2 regions of the Rhizobium sp. 25PS6 genome follow, and region 1 is predicted to be linked to the other one. Evidence: riboswitches for the same ligand, from Rfam matches in the RefSeq annotation. Region 1 holds a riboswitch; the other holds the start of a gene.
The links. Region 1 has a riboswitch for cobalamin ahead of bluB (5,6-dimethylbenzimidazole synthase). Riboswitches for the same ligand answer to the same signal wherever they lie in the genome.
Positions count from the first base shown of each region.

Region 2: it holds a riboswitch for cobalamin, as region 1 does, so the genes downstream of both, cobU (bifunctional adenosylcobinamide kinase/adenosylcobinamide-phosphate guanylyltransferase) here and bluB (5,6-dimethylbenzimidazole synthase) in region 1, are expected to answer to the same signal.

Region 1 is NZ_JAWDIV010000004.1:46,303-51,103, forward strand. It holds gene RWK44_RS06855 (ribonuclease H family protein) at 1-119, opposite strand, end outside; gene RWK44_RS06860 (DUF2865 domain-containing protein) at 369-1,466, shown strand; gene RWK44_RS06865 (SDR family NAD(P)-dependent oxidoreductase) at 1,584-2,330, opposite strand; gene bluB (5,6-dimethylbenzimidazole synthase) at 2,527-3,213, opposite strand; cobalamin riboswitch at 3,256-3,440, opposite strand; gene RWK44_RS06875 (methyl-accepting chemotaxis protein) at 3,807-4,801, shown strand, end outside.
Region 2 is NZ_JAWDIV010000004.1:207,242-212,042, reverse strand. It holds gene RWK44_RS07665 (chloride channel protein) at 1-1,122, opposite strand, end outside; cobalamin riboswitch at 1,377-1,773, shown strand; gene cobU (bifunctional adenosylcobinamide kinase/adenosylcobinamide-phosphate guanylyltransferase) at 2,106-2,630, shown strand; gene cobW (cobalamin biosynthesis protein CobW) at 2,635-3,684, shown strand; gene cobN (cobaltochelatase subunit CobN) at 3,689-4,801, shown strand, end outside.

The DNA of each region.
Region 1 (4,801 bases):
CCCCCGCGCCCGGAACCGGGTTCATAACAACCGTCCACGAAGACGTGGAAGCCGTGTTGGGTTTCCGGCAGCCCGACTGTCGTTGCGGGGGAGCTGAGTTCATTGGCAACACCTGTCATTTTCGACGTCCGGATATGAGTACGTTCCCCAAGCGACGCAGGAGATTGGAGTGGAGCACTTGGCCTCGTTGATTACAATCGGTAGCCTCTTCATAATCAAACACTGGGTCTCCAGCGGTCCGCTGGATAAAATCGCGAAAATACGCTAGGAATTTATCCCAGCTTATTAAGAGAAATACCCTAAGAGAACTGGCGGCGATCAACGCCGCAATCGACCGATCAATTCTTTGCTCATTCCGGGACGACGCCGTGAAACGCCGAAACCTGTCTCTTGCTCTTCTCCTTGCCTTTTCGGCGCCTGCCGCCGCGCAAAGCAGCGCTGTCTGTGAGGACCTGCGCGGCCGCCTCGCCGACTTGCCGCGATCGATCGGCAATGGCAACGGCCCGGAAGCGCGCCAATATGCCAGCGCCATGGCCGAGCAGAACCTCGAGTTGCGAAAGGTCCGCAATGAGCTGCGCAGCAATGACTGCACGTCGGGCAGCATGGTCGTGATCGGCGGCGAGAATGCCGATTACTGCGCCGAACTCTCGCAGGCCGAAGTCAGGATGATCGACAACATTCGCTATCTCCAGGACCGCCGTGGCGAATTGCTCGGCCGGGGCAGCGACAACGACCAGCCCCGCCGCGAGCTGATGGCTGCCCTCGACCGCAATGGCTGCAACAGCGAAAACTTCTATGCCCCCGACGAGCGCAGCGCCGCCGACCCCGCCCCGAGTGTCGAGGAACAGGCGATGCGCACCGATACCTTCATCCCGCTCGGCGGCGGTGAAGAGGTTGATCCGCGTTACGGCCTGCCGCGGGCCGACATGCTGTCGCCAGTCAGCACCATGTGCGTGCGCAGCTGCGACGGCGGCTTCTTCCCGATCAGCTCGAACGCCACGTCGGTTGATTTCGGCCGCGACGCCCAGACCTGCGCCAAGATGTGCCCGGGCATCGAGACCGAATTGTTCTATCGTGATGTGACGAGCACCGAAGCCTCGAACATGATCTCGGTCGCAATGGGCACGCCTTACAGCGCCATGAAAAACGCCTTTGCCTACAAGAACCGTACGCCCGGGGAAAAGTCCTCTTGCGCCTGCAATCTCACCGCCTATTACGAGGAGATGCGCGGCAAGCAGGCGGTGAGCGAACCGCCGCAGCAGGGCTCGATCACCACCATCCGCACCAACCCCACGGCGAAGAATCCCGCAACCGCCGCGCCGCAACCATCCGTTCCCGAGCGCCCCTATGATCCGACGCAAAACCGTGTCCGTCAGGTCGGCCCGCAATTTCTGGCGGGAGATCAGGGCTCGATCGATCTCGCCAACCCAGCAACGTCAGGTCCGCAGCCGCAACAGCAGCAGTGATCGAACAGCTGGAACGGCGGTGGCCGAGCCATGGCGGCGTTATGCCGGGGTGCATGAGATGACGGCAATGTCGCGTGAACGAGCGGCGGGATGTGAATGCGGACAGCTTGGGCATGGTCAATAGGTCGTACGACCACCGCTCAGGTCGAACGTCGATGCGGTGGTGAAGGAGTTCTCTTCGGAGAGCAGCCAGACGACCATCGAAGCGATCTCATGAAGTTCAACAAAACGGTCGCGCGGAATGCGCACGCGCATATATTCGATAAATTCCGGTGTCAGCCCGTCCAATATAGGTGTCTTTGCTGTGGTCGGCGTTACCGCGTTCACGGCGATCCCCGTCTTTGCGAGTTCCTTGCCAAGAGACTTGGTGAAGCCCAGCACACCGGCTTTCGCTGCGCTATAGGCAGCGATGTTCGGATTTCCTTCCTTGCCCGCCACCGAGGAGATGTTCACGATCCGCCCGTAGTCGCGCTTTAACATGACCGGAACGACGTGGCGGCAGCAGTTGAAGGTTCCCGTCAGGCAGACATCGACAACATCTTTCCACTCGATGACATCGTATTCAATCGTGGGCTTAACCGGACCGGTAATCCCGGCGGAATTGACGAGGCCGTCGATACGGCCAAAAATCTCCTCGGTAGTCGCCGCCGCGTTTTTGACTGATTGGGAATCTGCAACGTTGACGCCGAAAGCGACGGTGCCGGAGCCGAGAGCGGAAGCGCTGTCCTTCGCCATGTTTTCGTTCAGGTCCCAGATTGCCACCTTGCCACCAGACTGGATGACGCGCTCTGCGATAGCGTAGCCGATGCCGCGCGCACCGCCTGTGATCACGATGATGCGTTCCTTCAAGTCGATCATGTTCATTGGGCCGTTATCCTCCGATCGAGCCGCCGATAGCCGAGTATCTCTCGGAAATGCCGGGATTCGCCTTCAGCGTATCGATATAAAGGCCCGGAATAAAGATACCTCGCCCTCGCCCGGCGTCGGCGATACCCGACATCGGTTTGCTCACCTTGACTGTCGTGACTGTGCGATTGAGGCCATGCTCCACCGCACTGCCCTAGATGTTCAGTCCCCATCCATCATGGAAGACCAGATCCTCCAGCGGCAGCCGCTGCCGCCAGCCTTTGACGGAGAGTTCCGGCTCGTCATAGAGCCGATCGACGAAACCGGCACAGAGCCAGGCGACTACTTCGATATGAGAGGGTATGCCGAGAATGGTTTTCAGGTCGCCTTCGCGGAAGATGCTGACCCAACCGATGCCGACGCCTTCCGCCCGCGCCGCAAGCCAGAGATTCTGGATGGCGCAGACGGTCGAGTATGAATCCATTCTCGGATTGTGGGTGCGCCCCAGCACCACGCTGCCGCTGCGTGTGGGATCGCAGGTCACGCATATGCCGAGCGGCGCCTCCACGATGCCTTCGAGCTTGAGGGCGCGGTAGGCCTGCTGCCGCTCGCCGGCAAACATCTGCGCCGCCTCCTCGTTGGCACTCGCAAAGGCGTCCCGGACGCGCGCCCGCACAGCGGCACTTTTCACCAGAATGAAATTCCACGGCTGCATGAAGCCGACGGAGGGTGCGTGGTGAGCGGCCGTCAGCAGCCGCTGCACAACATCGTCAGGCAAAGGATCAGGTCGAAACTGGCTGCGAACATCGCGCCGCGTCATGATCGCGTGATAGACGGCCTCGCGTTCGGCCAGGGAAAAACCGGACGCCGCCGAAAGGGCATCCTCATCAAAGGGTCGCATCGTCAAATCCCCAACAACGCAACCGCCCCGCCGTCCGCGCGGATCGGTCTATCTTGCCAGGCCGGTCTTCTGACTGGGCGTCATCCGTCTGCCGCAGCCTTCCCGGCGAGAAGCCAGTGGCGTGATGAAGCGGCAAACGTCGGCCTTACAGCGTTGGGCACGTTCCGGTCTTGCACCGGATTCCCGATTCTCCCGCCTGGACGGGCACCTGACGGCGCATCTATTTCAGCAAACCGGCGCGGCGGCAAGCCGCGAACCAGATGGTTGATTCTAGCCGCACGCCAAGCGGTGCCATCTGTCTCTTTTCTTCGGCCGGGGCGTAGGGAACACGGACGCGCGACATACCACTTCTCCCCAGCGGGGCGAGGCAGATCTCCAGCGGGCGCAATAGCGAAATGACCCGCGTGTGCTCCGGCATCCCATTCTACTTTATGATTTATTCACATATCAAATACACACTGCGTTTGCGCGTTTTGGGTTGCTATCCGGACATGGGCATGAGGGCTCGTGATGTGACCGTCAGCGTGGATGCCCGTATTGAGACGCCGGTCGGGAACATCTCCGACTGAGCCGCAATTCTAGGCTGCCGCGGAATGTTCCATTTTTTGAAAACGATGCCTCTGACCGCCAAGCTGGCGGCGATTATCGTTGCCGTCAACCTCTGCGGCATTTCCGCTTTCGCCACCTATACGTGGATGTACGAAACCCGGGCATTGATCGATGGCGCCAAGGCCAACTGGTCCAAGGATGTGGAGCAGTTTGCCTCTCTGGCCGCCGGCGGCGTCAAATGGGGCAAGGCGAATGCCGTCCGTGAAGCCTATTCGCTCTACCGCGACGACCCTTCGCTCGATCTCGTGCAGTTTGCCGCATTCAACGCGGAGCCTGCCGCCGTAGACGCCTGGACACGCGATGGCATCAACGGTTTGCCCGCACCGGCCGATCTGGCGAAGAGCCTCAGTGCCAAACCGGAAAAAACGACGATCGACGACAGCGGAATATCCGCCGGTGTGGTCACGATCATCGCGCCGCTCCCGCTGGATAAATCAGGCAAGGCCACCGGCTATATCGTTACCAACTGGTCCGTCGAAAAAATCGCTGCTGAAGTCAGGCAGAAGGTTCTCATATCGCTGCTCACGCAGTCCGTGATCACCGCCTTGGCCGTCATCGCCTTCCTTCTCGCCATGCGCAGCCTTGTTGGCCGGCCCATCCGGATCATCAGCGAACGAATTAGCGCATTGCAGAAAGGCGATCTGGCCTCTCCCGTGACCTACAAGGAAAACGGCGACGAGATCGGCTTTCTGGCACGCGCGTTGGAAGTCTTCCGCCACGAGGCAATTGCGAAGGTCGAAAGAGAGCAGGCCGCCGCCGAGCAGACCGCTTCGCTCGATGCCGAACGGGCGCGCAACGCATTATTCACCGAAGAGGCCAGCAACACCCAGCGGCTGGTAATGACCGCTCTTGCAAATTCATTGGAAAAGCTTGCCGCCGGCGATTTCTCGATCCACCTGGCCGATCTCGGCCCCGAATTTGATAAATTGCGGCAGGATTTCAACAACATGGTCGAAGCAGTCGCTGCCGCGCTGACAGA
Region 2 (4,801 bases), 160 kb from region 1:
CGTCGCATCGGCGAAATAGGGGCCGCAATAGGCGAAGAGTTTGCCGAGCAGGGCGCCCATGAACAGTGAGGCGAAGAACAGCCCGCCCCTGAAGCCGGAGCCGATCGAGATCGCCGAGGCGAAGGATTTCAAAAGGAAGAGGCCGATCAGCGTCGGGATCGCCACCTCGTGGGAAAGGTTGAGATGCAGCGCGCCGTGACCGGCCGAGAGCACCTGCGGCGAGATCATCGCCAACAGCCCGACGATGATGCCGCCGAGAGCCGGGCGGAAGGGCGGGGCGATCGAGCTCTTGCGCGCGAGCTCCTCGACAAAAGCGACGCCCTGCATGATCAGGATGCCGACACCGGCGCAGAAAGCGCCGAGCAGCAGCGCCGGGACATAATCGGCCGGCACGACCGAGCCGAAGCTGCCGATATCGATGGTGAAATCGCTGCCGGCGAGCAGCCTTGCGACCAAGGTGGAGACAAGGGCGGAGACGACGACAGGCGTCAGCGAGACGATCGTATAGGTGCCGATGATCAGCTCGAAAGCATAGAAGGCGCCGGTCAACGGCGCGTTGAAGGCGGCGGCGATGGCGCCCGCCGCGCCGCAGCCAACCAGGGTGCGCAGGTCCGAGCGGCGAAGCTGCAGCTTCAGGCCGAATTTCGAGGCGAGTCCGGCGGCAAGCTGGGTATAGCCGGCCTCCAGGCCGACGGAGGCGCCGAAACCGTTGGAGATCAGGTTCTGCACGGCAACGATGATGCTGTCGGTCAGGGACAGGCGGCCGCCATGCAGCGCATTGGCCTCGATCGGGTCGACCATCGGCTTCTTGCGCCGTTTCGCCAGCACGAAAAGCAGCAGGCCGAGCAGGGCGCCGCCGATGACGGGGGCGGTGAGCAGCAGCAGCTTGTTCTCGATCTCGGAGGAGCTCAATCTTTCGCTGTCGGCGATGCCGAAGACCAACTGATGCAGCTCGTTGGAGACGTAGCTCATGCCGGTGACGGCGAGACCCGAGATGATGCCGACGACGGCGCCCGCCAGCGACAGGCCGACCTCGCTGCGCCGGGTCAGAGCCCGCAGGCGTCCCGGATCGAAGAAAACGCGCAGCGCGCGGAAACGGCGCCGATCCAATTTCATAAGCATGGCAAGACAACTAGGCAGGGAGAGGCCCGGTCAAGGGCGAAGGCGCAGTCCGCTTGCGACGCAATTGCGGCGAAAACCCGGCGGGCGGGATAAATATTTGTGACGTAAGTCTCTGATAAATGACGATGTTTTAGGTAGAGTAAGTCGTGTTGGAGCAGGCCATACCGGGTGGCCGTCAACTGGTCGACCGCCGAGCCCGGTTGACTTCACCCCTGCGCTTGCCTAACCATCCCGATAACGGATGGTCGACTGACCATCCTGACATAACGGATGGTTCCGGATCGGTGTTACGCCCTTCCGGATGAAAAGGGAATGTGACGGGGCGGACCCAAGCCGGGCGCCTTCATCACAGCCGACCCCGCGACTGTAGAGCGGTCAGGGTCTTCCATCCGGCACTAAGCCCTTCCGGCTGACAGCTTGCAATAATGCAAGCGGGCGGGACAGGTGGTGTGCCGGAAAAGCCACTGGATATGCATGGTGATCAACCGGGGTCGGACGCCTCTCAAGTCTACGAATCGTCCACCTTTTCACTGATGCGGCCGGGAAGGCGAGGATGATCCGCTGGCACGATCAGGGCGACCGGTTTCCGGTCTGCCCCGATCGCGGCCGATAACCGCGAGCCAGGAGACCTGCCATGCGTGCCGGGCGAGAAGCCTAACCCTGGGCACTATGCCCGTTGCCAGCACGGAGGTTGTCTTGGCTGAACGATTGAATTCGGCGTGGCCTGGTGCGGCGCGACGGGGAGGTGCCTTTTCGGCACCTCTTGGCCCGGTGTGTTTGGGACGCACTTTCCTCTCCTCCCTCATTCCTGTGCTTGTCACAGGAATCCAGCGTGCCCAAGTCCTTGGGCACAGAAGAATCATTTCACGGGGGCATAGAGTCATTCACGGCGCGGACGCGCCGCGGCTGGATTCCTGTGACAAGCACAGGAATGAGGGAAGAGAGTGGGGCGACGCCGCGTTTCTTCTGGAGGCCGCTTGCGCATGACGGACGCCCCATCCAACACCGTCTTCATCCTCGGCGGCGCACGCTCGGGCAAATCCCGTTTCGCCGAAGACCTCGTCACGGCAACCGGCCTCGATCGCCACTATCTCGCGACCGGCCGCGCTTGGGACGAGGAGATGCAGGCGCGCATCGCCCAACACAAGGCCGACCGGGGTCCGTCCTGGACAACGCATGAAGAGCCGCTCGATCTGGTCGGCAAGCTCGCCGCCATCGACGGCGAAGTGCGCATCGTGTTGATCGATTGCCTGACGCTCTGGGTCACCAATCTGATGATGGAGGAGCGGAACATGGCGACGGAATTTGCCGCCCTTGCCGATTTCCTTCCCGCCGCGAAAGCACGGCTCGTTTTCGTTTCCAACGAGGTCGGTCTCGGCATCGTGCCCGACAATCGCATGGCGCGGGATTTTCGCGATCATGCCGGCCGTTTGCACCAATCGATCGCGGCGAAGGCCGCCGAAGTTTATTTCATCGCGGCAGGCCTGCCGCTGAAAATGAAGGGTTAAGTCCATGAACCAGCAAAAAATTCCCGCAACCGTCATCACCGGCTTTCTTGGCGCCGGCAAGACGACGATGATCCGCAACCTGCTCACCAATGCCGGCGGCAAGAAGATCGCGCTGATCATCAACGAATTCGGCGATCTCGGCGTCGACGGCGACGTGCTGAAGGGCTGCGGTGCGGAGAATTGCACCGAGGAGGACATTATCGAGCTGACCAATGGCTGCATCTGCTGCACCGTTGCGGACGACTTCATTCCGACGATGACGAAGCTGCTCGAACGCGAACAGCGGCCCGACCATATCGTCATCGAGACTTCTGGTCTTGCTTTGCCGCAGCCGCTGGTCGCCGCCTTCAACTGGCCCGACATTCGCACCCAGGTGACCGTCGACGGCGTCATCACGGTGGTCGACAGCGCTGCCGTTGCCGCCGGCCGTTTCGCTGACGACCATGATGCCGTCGATGCGCGCCGCGCCGAGGATGAATCGCTCGATCATGAAAGCCCGATCGAGGAGCTGTTCGAGGATCAGCTGACCTGCGCCGATCTCATCGTGCTCAACAAGACCGACCTGATCGATGCCGCCGGCCTTGTCAGGGTACGCGACGAGGTCGCCTCCCGCACTGTGCGCAAGCCTGTGATGATTGAGGCGCGGAACGGCGAGGTGTCGGCCGGCATCCTGCTCGGCCTTGGCATCGGCACCGAGGACGATGTTGCCAATCGCAAGTCGCATCACGAGCTGGAGCATGAGGATGGTGCGCCGCACGACCATGACGAATTCGACAGCTTCGTCGTTGAGCTTGGACCCATTGCCGATCCGGCCGGCTTCATCGAAGCGCTGAAAGGCATCATATCAGCCCATGACGTGCTGCGCCTCAAGGGTTTCGTCGATGTCTCGGGCAAGCCGATGCGCCTGCAGCTCCAGGCCGTCGGCAGCCGCATCGACCATTATTTCGACCGCGCCTGGACGTCTGGCGAAAGGCGCGCCACACGCCTTGTCGTCATCGGCCTGCACGAAATGGATCAGGACGCGGTGAGAGCGGCGATCGAAGCGCTGGCCTAACCCGATGCATCTGCTTCTGGCTCAACAGGGAACGATCAGTGACGGCGAGGAGGCGATCGACCTTGGGCAGACGCCGGGCGATATCCTGTTCCTGTCGGCTGCCGACAGCGAGCTTGCCGCGATCGCAACCGCCCATCGCGAGCGCGGGGCGGGGCCTTCGCTCCGGCTCGCCAGCCTGATGAGCCTCAAGCACCCGATGTCTGTCGATACCTATGTGGAGCGCACGGCGCGGCATGCCAAGCTGATCATCGTCCGTGCGCTCGGTGGCGCCAGCTATTTCCACTATGCGCTGGAGGCGCTGCATGCGGCAGCAGCGCGCGCCGGTGCGCTGATCGCGGTGCTGCCGGGCGACGCCAGGCCGGATGCGGGGCTTGTGCCTTTCTCGAATATCGGGCTCGACGACCTCAACGCGCTCTGGGCCTATCTGATCGAGGGCGGCGATGCCAACGCGCAGGCTTTTCTTGACTATGCCGGGGCGATGCTGTCGGGCGCCGAGAAGCCGGCGCCGGCCGTGCCACTGATGAAGGCGGGTATCTGGTGGCCGGGGCGGGGGTTGATCGGGGTCGAGGAGTGGCGGCGGGTTGTTGCTGCGGAGGTATCTTCGCGTGTGGCTGTCCCTTTGTCGGTCGAGCTTGAGACACCCCCCTCTGTCCTGCCGGACATCTCCCCCACAAGGGGGGAGATCGAGGATGAGAGATCTCGCTCCATCTCCTCGGCCGAAGGTGCGGCATCCTCCAACGTTTCTTTTGTGGGAAGCTCAAGCGACTTGCCGATCTCCCCCCTTGTGGGCGAGATGTCCGGCAGGACAGAGGGGGGTACTACGAACTCGACGCAACAGGCATCTCCCATCGTCGCCATCAGCTTCTACCGCGCCCTCGTCCAAAGCGGCGAGACCGGGCCGATCGAAGCTCTGATCGAGGCGCTGACGACACTTGGCCTCCGGCCGCTGCCGGTCTTTGCCTATAGCCTCAAGGATCCGGTTTCGACAGGCATTCTCGAAAGCGTGTTTTCGACGCTGAAACCCGATGTCGTCATCAACACGACGGGCTTTGCGGTCTCGGCACCGGGTGCGGACCGGCAGCCGACGGTGCTGGAGGCGAATGAGGCGATCGTGCTG